2 regions of the Frankia casuarinae genome follow, and region 2 is predicted to be linked to the other one. Evidence: predicted binding sites of a transcription regulator. Region 2 holds the regulator's gene; the other holds the start of a gene.

Region 1 (7,369 bases), 1.6 Mb from region 2:
ACCGCTCCGACCCCGGTCGGTCGCCATGAGCTGGCGGCCTGCAGGATGACGGCGGCGGCTGGGAGCGTGAACAGCCGGTCGAGGTCCGGCGGGACGGGCCGGGTCCGGCCGAGAAGCACGTCGAGGATCCGCATGATCCGGCCTGCTTTCTACCCGGGTCACCGAACTACCCGGGTCACCGAACTACCCGGGCTCACCGAACTGGGCGGGCTCACCGAACTGGGCGGCCAGCCGGGCAAGCTGGGCCAGGCGGGCATCCAGCGGCGGATGGGTCGAGAACAACGAGGACAGGCTGACGCCGTTCGCCAGCGCGGGAGCGAAGAAGAAGGCGTTGAACGGTTCGGCGGCCCGCAGGTCGCGGGTCGGGATCCGGGAGATCTCGCCGGTGACCTTGGTGAGCGCGGCGGCGAGCGCGGCCGGCTGGCCGGTGAGGATCGCCCCGGACCGGTCGGCGGCGAGCTCCCGGTACCGCGACAGCGCCCTGGTCAGCAGGAACGACAGCGCGTAGACGGCGGCGGAGACGACCACAACGACGAGCACGACGAGGGCGCCGCTGTCCTCGTCATCGTCACCGCCGTCACCGCCGTCACCGCCGTCGGACCGGCCGAAGCCGCCGGCCATCCCGGAGTAGAGACCGAATCGGGTGACCAGACCGGCGAGCACCCCGAGAAACGACGCGACGGTCATGACGGCCACGTCCCGGTGCGCGACGTGGGACAGCTCGTGGGACAGCACCCCCTCCAGCTCGTCGACCTCCAGCCTGCGCAGCAGCCCGGTCGTCACGCAGACGACGGCGCGTTTCGGGGTCCGGCCGGTGGCGAACGCGTTCGGCAGGTCGGTGTCCGCGACCGCCACCACGGGCTTCGGTAGGTCGGACAGCGCGCAGAGCCGATCCACGACGCCGTGCAGCCGCGGCTCCTGCGCCGGGCTGACGATGCGCCCACCGGTCGCGTACAGCGCGATGCGGTCCGAGAACCAGTACTGGGCGGCGAGCAGCCCGCCGGCGATCGCGACGACCAGGACCGGTGACACTCCGACGGCGATCAGGACGGCGATGAAGGCGACGTAGACCAACCCGAGCAGGAAGACGGTCAGCACCATCCGGGCCGACAGTCCCCGGTCCAGGGCGAACCGCCGCGGCACACGCGTCATCACCATCGTCACCTCACCATCGTCACCTCGTCGGTCGGGGCTCGGCCGCCAGAAATCAGGAGCCGGGAATCAGGCCTTCGTCGCCGAGCAGTCCGCGGACCTCCGCCAGCCCGGTGTCGGCGCGCGGCAGCACCAGCTCCGATGGCTCCAGCTGGTCCGCCGGCACCGCGCGGCCGCGGGTCCGGACCCGTTCGAGCAGCCTCGTCAAGGCTTCCTGGAATGCCGGCTCGTCACCGGCCTCGACGGCCGTCAGCAGCACGTCATCCAGCTCGTTGAGGGCCTCCAGGTCGGTTGCGGGCAGGTCGAACTGGCCCTCACCCAGAATGCGCACGATCACGGCCGCTCCTCCGGTCGAGCGGCGTCGGCCGGCGGGCGGCCGCCAATCGCCCGCGCGGGCATGGCGCTTTTGATCTCGGCCAGATCCTGATCGATGTCGGCGGTCGCGGACAGCCGGTCCAGCTCGGCCTGGATGTCGCCGCGCGGGCCACCGGCCGCCGTCTCCAAGGCGCCGGAGGCGAGTAGTTCGTCGATCGCGCCGGCCCTGGCCTGCATCTGCTCGGTCCTGTCCTCGGCCCGCTGGATTGCCAGGCCGACGTCGCCCATCTCCTCGGAGACCCCCGCCAGCGCCTCGCCGATCTTCGTCTGCGCCTCCGCCGCGGTGTACGTCGCCTTCACGGTCTCCTTCCTGGTCCGGAACGCCTCGAGCTGGGCCGCCAGCCGCCGCGCCGCCAGCGTCAACCGGTCCTCCTCCGCTCGCAGCGACGCATGCTGCTCCCGCAGATCCTCCAACTGCGCGGCCACCCCGGCCCGGCGACCGAGGGCCTCCCTGGCCAGGTCGTCGCGGCCCGCGGCGACCGCTTGGCGGGCCTGTCCGGACAGCCGCTCGGCGGCCGCCCGTAGCTGTTCGACCTGGAGCTCCAGCCGCTTCCGGCTGGTAGCGACGTCCGCGACCCCGCGGCGGACCTGCGCCAGCAGCTCGAGCTGCCGAGCGTAGGAATAGTCGAGAACCTCACGCGGATCCTCGGCGCGGTCCAACATCCTGCTGGCCTTGGCCCGGAACACCAACGCCAGCCGCCTGCTCAGGCTCATCGACGCCTTCCCTCCCCCGATCCCGTCGGTCCCTCTCCGATCTCGCCGGTCAGCCGACGGTCAGCCAGCCCTGGTGAGATCCGTCGGGCCGGGCCGTTCACGCAACACGTCCAGGCGGCGGTGGTACTCCGCCTCATCGATCTCACCGCGGGCGTAACGCTCGGCGAGGATCCGCTCGGCCGACCGCTCGCCGGGCCGTTCGGTACCGGGCCGTTCGGTACCGGGCCGTTCGGTACCGGGCCGTTCCACTCCGGGCGGTTCGGCCGACGTACCCGGCCCGCCGCCGCGGCCCGCGCGCAGGAGAGCAACCAGTACCCCGATCACCAGCCCCCAGAAGACGACCATGCTGAACGACATCAGCAGCCAGCCGCCCCAGCCCCAGGTGTGCCCATCCCAGATCATCATCGTGATCTCCTTCGATCTCGATACCCTCGGCGGTTCGATATCATTGGCGGCCTGCCGCTCCTCGACCTTCGTTCCGAGGGGCGATGGAACGAGGGCCGTTCGTCCCGGACCTGGCCGACGACCGGCCTGTGCTGGGGGAATGCCCCTGGCGCCGCCGTCCACACGACCGGCGATGGTCTGACCCGTCCCGGGCGAACTGGGCCGCGGGGCACAGGCCGCGGGCAGAGGCGTACCGCGAGCGCCCCGGGTCCGGCGGCCACGATGGCCACATCGAGGGCGGCGAGCGCCGGGCGGATGCGTTCCTCGTACGTCGTGGCCGGGTTGTGCAACGGCAGATCCGGTGCCACCACCCGATGTCCCCGCGCCCGCAGTTGCGCTCCGAGGGGCTCCCAGCACGTGGCGTCGTGCCAGGCTCCGTGCAGCAGACAGAACAGAGCCACGACCCGTGGCTATCCAGCCGGTGGCTCGCGCGCGGGTCCCACGGTCCGCCTCACAACCCACGGTCCGCCTCACAACCCACGGTCGCCGCCTTTCTCGCGGCGTGCCGCACGCTTCCGGCAAACTACCGGACACGATGAGTCTGACCACGATCATTCCCCTTCTCACGACGGACCGGCTCGTCCTGCGGCCCATCCACAACGACGACGTCGCCGGCTACACCGAGATCTGGTCCGATCCCGAGTTCACCCGCTACTTCCACCGGCCGACCGACCCGGACGGCGTCTGGCATGCCCTGGCCGGCTGCATGGGCTGCTGGGTGCTGACCGGCGTAGGTCCGTGGTCGGTTGTCGAGAAGGCGAGCGGGCAGCTCGTCGGCCAGGCGGGGCTGTGGACCGAACCCGGCTGGCCGGGCATCGAGGCCGTCTGGTTCCTGCGCCGGGACCGCTGGGGGCGCGGCTATGCCACCGAGGCCGCCACCGCGGCACTGACCTGGGTGTTCGCCCAGCGCCCCGACCTCACCGAGGTCGTCTCGGTCATCGTCCCGGCCAACGCCGCGTCTGTCCGGGTCGCCGAACGCCTCGGCATGGCATACGTCCGCAGCGAGTTCCTCCACGACGAGGCCCATGCCGTCTACGCGGTCAGCCGGGCCGGCTGGGTCACCCCAACCACTCGACAGCAAGCTTACGGATAATCCGCGACGGACCTAGTCGTTAGGCTGCGGGCATGACCGCCATGGCACCCTCCCGCGCCGGACCAGACTTGTCGTTCCTGCTGGACCACGCCAGTCATGCCCTGCGGACCCGGATGGCGGCCGCGCTCGCCGAGATCGGTCTCACCGCACGCATGCACTGCGTGCTGGTGCATGCCCTGGAGGAGGAGCGCACCCAGATCCAGCTCGCCGAGATCGGCGACATGGACAAGACAACGATGGTGGTCACCGTGGACGCCTTGGAGAAGGCCGGCCTCGCCGAACGTCGGCCCTCCGCCAGGGACCGGCGGGCTCGGATCATCGCGGTCACCGAGGCGGGCGCGCGGATCGCCGCGCGGAGCCAGGAGATCGTCGATCGGGTCCATGAGGAGGCGTTGGCGGCGCTTCCCACCAAGGAGCGGGAGGTCTTCCTGCGGGCGATGAACCGCTTGATCGAGGGGCATCTGGCCGGACCAGCGAAGAGCCCTCAGCCGGTCCGGCGGGCCCGCCAGCGGGCTCAGTAGCCACGAGAGCCACGCCTTCCACCGCCGCCGCATCTTCCAGCTGATGATCGTTCAGGACGGCAGCGTCGTGACCGTGGCGACGCCGGCCATTCAGAGCGACCTGGGTTTCTCACGAGGGCAACTGCTCGGCAAGCGGCAAGGACGGCGACGAGAACAAGGGCAGCCGGGTCCCCAAGTAAACGCTTCCAGCTAGAGTTTTCCCCGATTGGGACGTAGCCACCGCGGCCGTCCACGCGGGCGCTGTAGTCGACGCCGTGGCCGGGAACCGGCTGATTCACACCGACCTTCATGCCCACTAGTTCATGATCAGAGAGGACCGTGTCTGGGTGGTCGACTGGGGCTGGCCGGCGCAGGGTGCCGGCTGGGTAGACGCCGCGTTCATGGTGATCCGTCTCATTGGCGCCGGACATACCCCCCAGCAGGCCGAGCAGTGGGCGGCGGGGCTGGACTGCTGGGCTGGCGGCACCGACGAGGACCGGACCGCCTTCGCCTGCCACGTGGCGGGACTGTGGAGCATGCGAGCGGCGCAGTCGGACAGCCTTGCCGCTCAGAACCGAGCCGCCCTGGCGCGTAGCTATGCCACGTGGCGCCTGACCTGACCACGACCTGTATGGCCATGATGATCCCGTGATCTCGGGTTCGAGGTCAGTGCATCTGAGCCCCAGCCGGCGGGGTTGACTCCAAACCCTCCGTCGGCTGGCCCTTGGGACCCCGGCGAAGCCCCGAGCATGCGGGCCTCGCTGGGGTCCCCTGCCACATCTGGGGTCATCGCAACTTTTCTCTACCCTGTAGATCAGGCGTTGCTACGACGTACTACTTGCGTACCTGATCGCCTTCAGAAGTCTGCTGCTGGCCGGACGGCTTAGCGACCTCATCAGCCGGCGGCGCATGTTCTTGTCCGGCACCGCGGTGTTCACCGCGGCCTCGGCTCTCGCGGGAGCGGCCGGCAGCCCCGCGATGCTGATCCTCGCGCGTTTCCTGCAGGGGATCGGCGGCGCGATGGCCGCCGCCGTCAGCCTGGGCATCCTGGGGACACTGTTCGCCGAGCCCGGGCAGCGGGCCAGGGCGATCGCCGTCTTCAGCTTCACCGGTGCCGCCGGTGCCTCGATCGGCCAGGTGCTCGGCGGCGTCCTCACCGACACCGCAAGCTGGCGCTGGATCTTCATCAACGTGCCGATCGGGGTCGCGACGCTCGCGGTCGCCCTGCCGGCGCTGCCGGCCACAACGAAACGGCCTTCCTGCCCGCTCGGCAACCACAGCACCGAGTAACGGTAATCGAACATAGGTTCGACATCCGAGGTGGGGTGATCTACGCTTGATCCATGACCGCCACCGATCCCGCCACCGATCCCGCCACCGATCCCGCCACCGATCCCGCCACCGATCCCGCCACCGGGCAGCATCGGGTGCTGTCCGGGTTGGTGGGGGTGGCCGGGCAGGTGGGTGGCCTGGTAGAGGCGCCGGTGTGGTCGTTGTCGGACGCCGAGTTGTACGGCGCCCTGGACGACTGTTCGGTGGAGCTGGCCCGCCTTGCCGCGGTGCGGCTCGCGCTGGCGCGGGAGGCTCATGGGCGGAACCTGGCCGCGCGGGAGGGCGCGGCCGGTACGGCAGCGTTGCTGCGGGAACGGCTGCGGATGCGTCCCGTTGACGCCCGGCGTCTGCTTGATCTCGCGATTGCCGTGGATGGCCCGCTGGCCGCGACCGGCGCTGCCCTGACCGCCGGTGTGATCACTGTAGAGCAAGCATGGGAGATCCACCTGGCGCTGCGTTCTCTGCCGCGTGGCCTCGGCGCCGAGGTGTATACCGCCGCGGAGGCTTCGCTGCTGGAGCTGGCCTGGATGTTCGACCCCGCGGAGCTGGCCCGTCTCGGCCGGCACCTGCGCGAACAGCTCACCCAGATCGATACCAGCCCCGGCGGCGACGGGCCCACCGACACCGGTCACCACAACGACCCGGACAGCCAGAGCGATGCGGGCGACCAGAGCGATGCGGGCGACCGGGACGGTAGGCCGGGTCCCGGTAGTGATCCTGCCGACCGGCGGGGTCTGTGGTTGACCGACCTGCCGGGCGGGACCACGCGGATCAGCGGCACCCTTGATGCCGAAGCCGCCGCCCTGCTGCGTTCGGCGTTGGATCCGCTGGCCGGACCCCGCCCCGGCGATGACGGCACCGCCGATCCGCGTTCCCCGGCGCGGCGGCGTGCCGACGCCTTCGTCGAGCTGTTCCACCGCGTGCTCGGTGCCGGCGTTCTGCCCGTGACCGGTGGGGTGCGCCCGCATCTGACGGTGACCGTGCCGTGGGCGGCGCTGCTCGGCCACGGCGGGCCTCCGGCCTCGACCGGCTGGGGTCAGCCGCTGCCGGCCGGTGTGCTGCGCCGCCTGGCCTGTGACGCCTCGGTCGGCCGGGTGCTGTTCGATGCGGCCAGCGTTCCGTTGGATGTCGGTCGTGCCTACCGGAGCGCACCGGCGGATCTGCGTCGCGCCGTCATCGCCCGCGATGTCTGCTGCGCATATCCGGGATGTGACCGCCCGTCGTCGTGGTGTGAAATTCACCATGTTCGTCATTGGATAGACGGCGGAGAAACCTCGCTCGACAATCTGGTCTTGCTGTGCGGATATCATCACCGGTTCGTGCACCACCAGGGTTGGACCGTCCGGCTCGGCCCCGACCGCCGGCCCGAGTTCCTTCCTCCACCCTGGATCGACCTGGCACGAAAACCCCGCCGCAACCCCTATTCACGACATACCGCCGACCTCCTACACACCGCGCCAGGCGGATAACCATCGCTTCGCCCTGGATTCAGGCGAGCAGCGAGACGAAAGCAGTGGCTCAGCCGACCGCAGCCGGCCACGGCCCAGATCATCAGTCCGCAGTCCGCCATCGAGACCACTGCCAATCGTGTCGTCACCCCTCCGCCACCCGCGCCCAGTCCCTGACGACCCACGAACCTCCCAAGGCCCACACTGCTTGGTAGGCACCCCGCCGGCAGGCACACCTTCCTGGAGAGCCGATGACGCCCGACATCGCCGTGGCCCGCGGGCTACTCGCAGCCCAGCCCTTCAGTCGACTG
Region 2 (7,369 bases):
CCGAGACGTCCAGCTCGTCCTGAACGTTGACATTTCGGATGAGGTGAGTCGGCGGAACTCCGGCGAGCGCGCGTACCTCCCGGGCGAGGTGCGCCTGGTCGGCGTAGCCGGCCTCGGCCGCCACGACCGCGAACGGGATGCCGGCCCGCGCCGCGTGCAGGGCGTCCTGCATCCGGAGGATCCTGGCGAGCGTCTTCGGGCCATATCCGAAGACACGCCGGCAGCGACGCAGCAGCTGGCGTTCGCTCAGCCCGACTGTGCGCGCGAGGTCGTCCACAGGCGCCCGGGCGCGGGCACCCGCCAGAACGGCGGGAACCAACCGGTCCACGAGCGCCGGGTGAACGGGCCGGGCGGCGATCGACGACTCGAATGCGACCAGGGGATCAGCGGCCATGGCGAGCCGCTCGGCGAGTCGCTGCGCCGGTCCGTCGCCCCACAGGTCGGCGAGCGGGACGCGTTGGTCGCGCAGTTCGTCCGCGGCCACTCCGAGGTGGGATGGTCCAGAGCCCGAGTCGAAGCGGAGCCCGACGTGCCGCACGCCTGGTGCCCAGCGCACCAGCTTCGCCGCCGTGTCCGGCCCCGCGACGATCAGATTGGCGTCGGAACTCCAGATGATGTCCATGCATCCGTCCGGCAACACTCGCCGACTGCCCACCACACCTGTGCGCTCGGTGCGCTCGGTGCGGTCCGAGGGTCCGGTGCGGTCCGGATGCCGGTCCGCCGTCGTCCGCGTGGTGTCCGGGGGGTGTCCAGGGGGAGTCGGGCGGCCCGAGCTGTCCCAGATCGTCGCGGCGAGGCGGTGGGCCCGTCTTTCGTGGTACTCGTGGTACACGTCGCAGAGGCTACGTCGGCGGGGCGGCAAAACGGTTCGCGATCGACGTGGTGACGTGGGACCCTGGTTGGCGACGGGATTCGCCGGGAAACGAGGGGGAGGCGCGCCACGAGTGCGGCAGGGTCTTCCGGTCCGGCGGATCCTCCTCGGGCCACCGGGTCGTGGGGCCCGGCCGGAGCAAGCGGCACGGAATGATCGCGGAATGGTGCGGTAGCGGGCCGCGTTGAGAACGGATGGTATGACACTTCCTGCTGACGCCTTCGATGCGTCCACTCTCGACAGATCCCTCATCAAGCTGACCGAAGCCGATTCGTCTTACCTGCCGAACTTCTTCGACGATTCTGGGGACGGTTTCGACCTGGAGGATCGCGCCGCGTTGCGGCGGGTTCCCGGTCTCGCCACCGAGCTCGACGACGTCACCGAGGTCGAGTACCGGCAGCTGCGGCTGGAGCGTGTCGTCCTCATCGGCGTATGGACGTCGGGTTCCCCGCGGTCGGCCGAGAGCTCCATGGCGGAGCTCGCGGCGCTCGCCACGACCGCCGGTTCGGTGGTGCTCGACGCGCTCGTGCAGCGTCGCGACCGGCCGGATGCCGCGACTTACGTCGGTTCGGGCAAGGCCCGCGAGCTCGCCGAGGTCGTCGCGGCGACCGGCGCGGACACGGTGGTCTGCGATGGCGAGCTCACCCCGGGTCAGCTGCGGCAGCTGGAGGAGGTCGTCAAAGTAAAGGTCATCGACCGGACGGCCCTCATCCTGGACATCTTCGCCCAGCACGCGACCTCTCGCGAGGGCAAGGCCCAGGTCGAGCTCGCGCAGTTGCAGTACATGCTGCCCCGGCTGCGTGGGTGGGGTGAGTCGATGTCGCGGGCCGCGGCCAGTGGCGGCGGCCGGGCGCCCATCGGTACCCGTGGTCCCGGTGAGACGAAGATCGAGACCGATCGTCGGCGGCTGCGGGCCAGGATGGCGCGGTTGCGCCGCGAGCTCGCCGCGATGACGACCGTGCGGGAGACCAAGCGTTCCGCCCGGCGGCGGGGTGAGGTCCCCAGCGTGGCGATCGCCGGTTACACCAACGCCGGTAAGTCGTCGCTGCTCAACCGGCTGACCGGCGCGGGTGTCCTGGTCGAGGACGCGCTGTTCGCCACCCTTGATCCGACCGTGCGGCGGGCGACCCTGCCGGACGGCCGGGCCTTCACCCTGACCGACACCGTCGGATTCGTCCGGCATCTGCCGCATCAGATCGTCGAGGCGTTCCGCTCGACGCTGGAAGAGGTCGCCGATGCCGATCTCATCCTGCACGTTGTGGACGGATCATCGCCGGAGCCGGCCGCGCAGATCTCCGCCGTGCGCGAGGTTCTCAACGACATCGACGCGGGCGGCGTTCCCGAGCTGATCGTCGTCAACAAGGTGGACGCCGTGGAGCCGACGGTCGTCGCGGGGTTGCGCCAGCTCGCCCCGGACGCCGTGTTCGTCTCGGCACGCACGGGCGAGGGGCTGGCCGCGCTGGTCGACGCGCTCTGTGCCCGGGTGCCGCATCCCGACGTGGAGATGCGCGTGCTCGTGCCCTACACCCGGGGCGACTTGGTCTCCCGGGTGCACGCGAACGGCGAGGTGCTCACGATGGAGCACACCGAGACCGGTACCCGGCTGTCCGCCCGGGTTTCCTCGGGACTCGCGGCGGAGCTGCACGCCTACCGGGCCTGAGCCCAGGAGCGATCAGACGCGAGGCAACCCGGCCGGCCGCCCGCCGGGCGGCCGGCCGATCCACATCAAACCCTGCGGAGCACAGCCACGATCCGGCCGAGGATGGTCGCATCCTCACCGGGGATGTCGGCGAAGGCCGAGTTCTCCGGATGTAGCCAGATCTTGCCGTCCCGAACCCGCAGACGCTTGACCGTCGCCTCCCCGTCGATCATTGCGGCGACGATCTCCCCGTTGTCCGCGACCGGCTGCTGGCGGACGACCACCCAGTCACCGTCGCAGATCGCCGCGTTGATCATCGAGTCGCCGACGACCCGGAGCAGGAACAGAGTGCCCTCGCCGACGATCTCCCTGGGTAGCGGGAAGACGTCCTCGACCGCCTGCTCGGCCAGGATCGGGCCACCGGCGGCGATCCGGCCCAGCACCGGCACGTAGGCCGCGTCCGACTTGCTTCCTTCGGTGGTGCCCGGCGCCGCCTCACCGACGATGGGAATCGTGCCCGCCACCGTCGTCGCGCCCGCGCCCACATCCGCGCGTTGCCGGGGGTGCTCGACGGTCAGCACCTCCATCGCTCTCGGGCGGTTCGGGTCCCGCCGCAGGTAGCCCTTCTCCTCGAGCACCTTGAGCTGGTGAGCCACACTACTGGTGCTGGTGAGGCCGACCGCCTCACCGATCTCCCGCACGCTGGGCGGATATCCGCGCCGCTCCACCGCGGCCCGGATGACCTCCAGCACCCTGCGCTGCCGGGGGGTCAGGCCCGCGTCCGTGGGGCCTTCGGGAAAGGCTCGCACGTTGCCGCGGGTTCCGCCCCGGCGCGTACCCCTGCCTTGGCTAGTCATCGCTTACCGCTCTCCTCGTCGCGTTTTTCTTCCGCCGTGCGGCCACCGGCCGGCCGGCGACCGCACGGCGGACCGTCCCGCTCCGGAAGCGGTCACCCACCGACTCGCCGCCGTCCGTGACCGGGGGAAACCGCCCGGTTCACACCCGACCGACTCGACGGTAACCGGCGGGTCGCAGAATCTCAAACGTCTGTTCGAGCGTGTCCCTGGCGGTTTCCGGTTCCCGATGCGACAATCGACCACGCGTTCGATCGAACGAAGGTTCGATCTTCGGTGTTCGGTGTCGTCGGAACGGGAGGGTGCCGTGGGATCCGCACACAGGGCGCGGGTCGTCGACCTGTCGATGGCCAGGGACCGGGTGGGTCATCGGCCGCCGGGTCGCCCGCCCGCACCCCCGCCGCTCCGGCTGACCCGGCGGGGTCGGGTGGTGGTGGTATCGATCGTCGTGGCGGTCGTCGTGGCGGTAGCAATCATGATCATGCCTGGGGTGTCGATTGCCGGGCCGGATACCGCGGAGGCGCCGCGGCACCATCTGGTCATGCCGGGGGAGACGCTGTGGGAGGTGGCAGTGGCGCTCGACGAGAGCGCCGACACCCGGGTCATGGTGGACCGGCTGATGCGGCTGAACCACCTGCGGTCACCACTGATCGCCCCGGGCCAGTCGTTACTCCTTCCCTGACGCCCGGCTTCCCGGGTCCACGAGTGTCTCGGCGCAGGGTTCTCGCGCACCGTCGTCTTTCGTCCACGTGCGGTGCCACGTGCGATGCGGACCACACGGACCATACGGGGGTGCTGTCCTCATCTCTGGGGCCGTGCGCTACCTTGGACACAACATCTGGTGCTTACCGGGGTGTAAGTCATCCACAGGTTGTTCCACAGGTCTTCCGCGGGGAGCTGGCGGTCCATCCACAAGGTGGTCTGTCCGGCGTGGATGCCGGGTCCTCAACGGTGTCCCTCATCCCCGGTCCGGGGCGGTCGGCTCCGGCGCGGGCGAAGGAGGCGTAGCGCGTGCGGTGCCCGTTCTGCCGGCATCCGGACAGTCGCGTCGTTGACAGTCGGGAGGCCGAGGAGGGTTCGGCGATCCGCCGCAGGCGGTCCTGCCTGTCCTGCGGTCGCCGGTTCACTACGATGGAGGAGGCGTCCCTTCAGGTTCGCAAGCGCAGTGGGGCGGCCGAGCCGTTCAGCCGGGCCAAGGTCATCGCCGGTGTCCGCAAGGCCTGCCAGGGCCGGCCGGTGCGGGATGATGATCTCGCGCTTCTGGCGCAGCGGGTAGAGGACGCCGTCCGCTCGTCGGGGTCGGCGGAGGTGCCCGCGGAGGCGATCGGCCGGGCGATCCTCGGTCCGCTCCGTGAGCTCGACGAGGTGGCTTATCTCCGCTTCGCCTCGGTGTACCTGGCCTTCGAGTCGTTGACTGACTTCGAGTCCGCGATCGCCGCGTTGCGCTCCGAGGCCGCCGGACCTCCCACCACGCGGGATGGACCAGCACGACCGGTCCCGCGTGGCGCCGTCGATGTCTCGCCGGTGATCGGCACCCAGCAGGTGCATAGCAGGTAGGGCCGGGACCGCTCGACCGAAAGCGTCATACATCGCCCTGGCTCGCCGTGCCGGCCCGGTCCCGCCGGCGACGGGTGACATCCCGCGTCGCGGCCGTGCGAGGACCGCGGACCTCCCGGACGGCACGCATGCGGCCCGGCTCGACCTGGCTGGTGCCGTTCGCCGTGCGTGTGTTTGCCGTGCGCGTGCTCGTCCCCGCGGGCACCGCCGTGCGTCGAGGTCCGGCCCCGCACCGTCCCGACGTCCACTGGCTGCGGCCTGGGGCGGGGATGCCCACAACACATTGTTGAAGGTTGAAGCTGACGAGTGAAGACGAGGAGCGTCATGACCGACAGCCGCGGCACGAAGCCGAGCAGGTCAGCGGCGAAAGCGAGTGGGTTGAAGATCCAGCGGTCACGTACCACCGCCGGCGTCCACCCGTACGACGAGGTCACCTGGGAGTCCCGGGACGTCGTCATGACCAACTGGCGGGACGGCTCGGTCAACTTCGAGCAGCGGGGAGTGGAATTCCCGCAGTTCTGGTCGGTGAACGCCTCCAACATCGTTACCAGCAAGTACTTCCGTGGGGCGCCCGGCACGCCGGGGCGGGAGTGGTCGCTGCGGCAGTTGATCGATCGGGTCGTGCACGCCTACGGCGCGGCCGGCCGCGAGCACGGCTACTTCGCCTCGGACACCGACGCCGAGATCTTCGAGCACGAACTGACCTGGATGCTGCTCCACCAGGTCTTCAGCTTCAACTCGCCGGTCTGGTTCAACGTGGGAACCCCCGCGCCGCAGCAGGTCTCGGCGTGCCAGCCCTATGACGCCCTCGTCAGCACGCCATCCGGTCTGGTTCCCATCGGCGCCTTGGTGGAGACGGACGCGGTGGGGATGAAGGTCTTCGACGCGCACGGTCTGACCCAGGTGATCGCGACCAAGTCCAACGGCGTCAAGGACGTCCTGCGGATCTGGACGAGGGCCGGTCACGCGCTCGACGTCACCGCCGATCATCTGGTGTGGCGGAGCACCTCCGCGGGTGCCGGGGCCTTCGTCCCCGCCGGCGCGCTGCGGGCCGGGGACACCCTCGAGTGGCATCGCACCATCGCCCCGGGCGAGGGTGAGATCACTTCACGGGAGATCGCCGAGGCGGCGCTCGCGGGCCGGCTGCAGGCGGACGGTTTTGTTGGTCGGTACGCCGGTACGAACGCCTCGCTGACCATCGAGGCGATGACTGTGCCGACCCGGCTGTATGATGCTCCGCTACCCGTTGTCGCGGCTTATCTGCGCAGCCTGTTCCAGGCCGATGGCTACGTGTCCCGCCGGGAGCGCTCGACGCTGATCGGGCTGGACATGATCAGCGAGGGCCTCATTCGCGGGGTGCAGGGTTTGCTCGCCCGGTTCGGCATCTTCGCGCGGGTACGCCGCGAGGCGGATCCGCGACCCGACCGCCACGACCTCTGGAGCCTGGGCATTCAGAACGCCGGTGACCGGCGGACGTTCGCGGACGAGATCGGCTTCCTCGATCCGGTGAAGGCCGCGAAGCTGGAGGCGTCGTTCGATCAGCCCGGCCAGGCCGCGAAGCCGGTGAAGCGGTTGCAGATCGAGCGCATTGAGCCGCGCGGGCCGATGCCGGTCTACGACATCCAGACCGACAGCGGCGAGTACCTCTCCGCCGGCCTCCGTGTGCACAACTGCTTCATCCTCTCCGTGGACGACACCATGGAGTCGATCCTGAACTGGTACCGGGAAGAGGGGCTGATCTTCAAGGGGGGTTCCGGGGCCGGGCTCAACCTGTCCCGCATCCGGTCCTCGAAGGAGCTGCTGTCCTCCGGGGGCACCGCCTCCGGGCCGGTGAGCTTCATGCGCGGCGCCGACGCCTCGGCGGGTACGATCAAGTCCGGTGGCGCGACCCGGCGGGCGGCGAAGATGGTCGTGCTCGACGTCGATCATCCCGACATCGTCGAGTTCGTGGAGACGAAGGCCCGGGAAGAAGACAAGATCCGGGCGTTGCGGGACGCCGGCTTCGACATGGACCTCGGCGGGCGCGACATCGCCTCCGTGCAATACCAGAACGCCAACAACTCCGTCCGGGTGACCGACGAGTTCATGCGGGCGGTCGTCGACGGCGGCGGCTTCGACCTGCGGGCCCGCCTCGACGGCCGTGTCCTGGAGACGGTGGACGCCCGCGGGCTGTTCCACACGATCGCCGAGGCCGCGTGGGCCTGCGCCGATCCCGGCATCCAGTACGACGGAACGATCAACGACTGGCACACCTGCCCCGAGAGCGGCCGGATCAGCGCCTCCAACCCGTGCAGCGAGTACGTGCACCTGGACAACTCCAGCTGCAACCTGGCCTCGCTGAACCTGCTGAAGTTCCTGCGCCCGGACCGCAGCTTCGACGCCGAGGCGTTCGTCGCGGCGGTCGAGTTGATCATTACCGCGATGGACATCTCGATCTGCTTCGCCGAC

What was found. The regulator LexA, encoded in region 2, represses DNA repair genes until DNA is damaged. The targets are predictions, from matches to a motif close to CGAACNNNNGTTCG.
Region 1: a site for LexA is predicted at 5,576-5,589, ahead of FRANCCI3_RS11160 (HNH endonuclease signature motif containing protein). Genes of this name have one in related genera too.

Annotation. Positions count from the first base shown of each region.
Region 1 covers NC_007777.1:2,596,049-2,603,417, reverse strand. Annotated here, with positions in the region: gene FRANCCI3_RS11205 (PspA-associated protein PspAB) at 1-134, opposite strand, end outside; gene htpX (zinc metalloprotease HtpX) at 184-1,152, opposite strand; gene FRANCCI3_RS11195 (PspA-associated protein PspAA) at 1,208-1,489, opposite strand; gene FRANCCI3_RS11190 (PspA/IM30 family protein) at 1,486-2,241, opposite strand; gene FRANCCI3_RS11185 (SHOCT domain-containing protein) at 2,302-2,646, opposite strand; gene FRANCCI3_RS11180 (GNAT family N-acetyltransferase) at 3,221-3,778, shown strand; gene FRANCCI3_RS11175 (MarR family winged helix-turn-helix transcriptional regulator) at 3,811-4,299, shown strand; gene FRANCCI3_RS11170 (hypothetical protein) at 4,602-4,898, shown strand; partial or broken gene FRANCCI3_RS11165 (MFS transporter) at 5,110-5,520, shown strand; gene FRANCCI3_RS11160 (HNH endonuclease signature motif containing protein) at 5,622-7,079, shown strand; gene FRANCCI3_RS11155 (PaaI family thioesterase) at 7,310-7,369, shown strand, end outside.
Region 2 covers NC_007777.1:4,190,227-4,197,595, reverse strand. Annotated here, with positions in the region: gene FRANCCI3_RS17730 (VOC family protein) at 1-23, shown strand, start outside; gene FRANCCI3_RS28320 (helix-turn-helix domain-containing protein) at 1-622, opposite strand, end outside; gene hflX (GTPase HflX) at 1,071-2,531, shown strand; gene lexA (transcriptional repressor LexA) at 2,597-3,367, opposite strand; gene FRANCCI3_RS17710 (LysM peptidoglycan-binding domain-containing protein) at 3,672-4,046, shown strand; gene nrdR (transcriptional regulator NrdR) at 4,376-4,921, shown strand; gene FRANCCI3_RS17700 (vitamin B12-dependent ribonucleotide reductase) at 5,246-7,369, shown strand, end outside.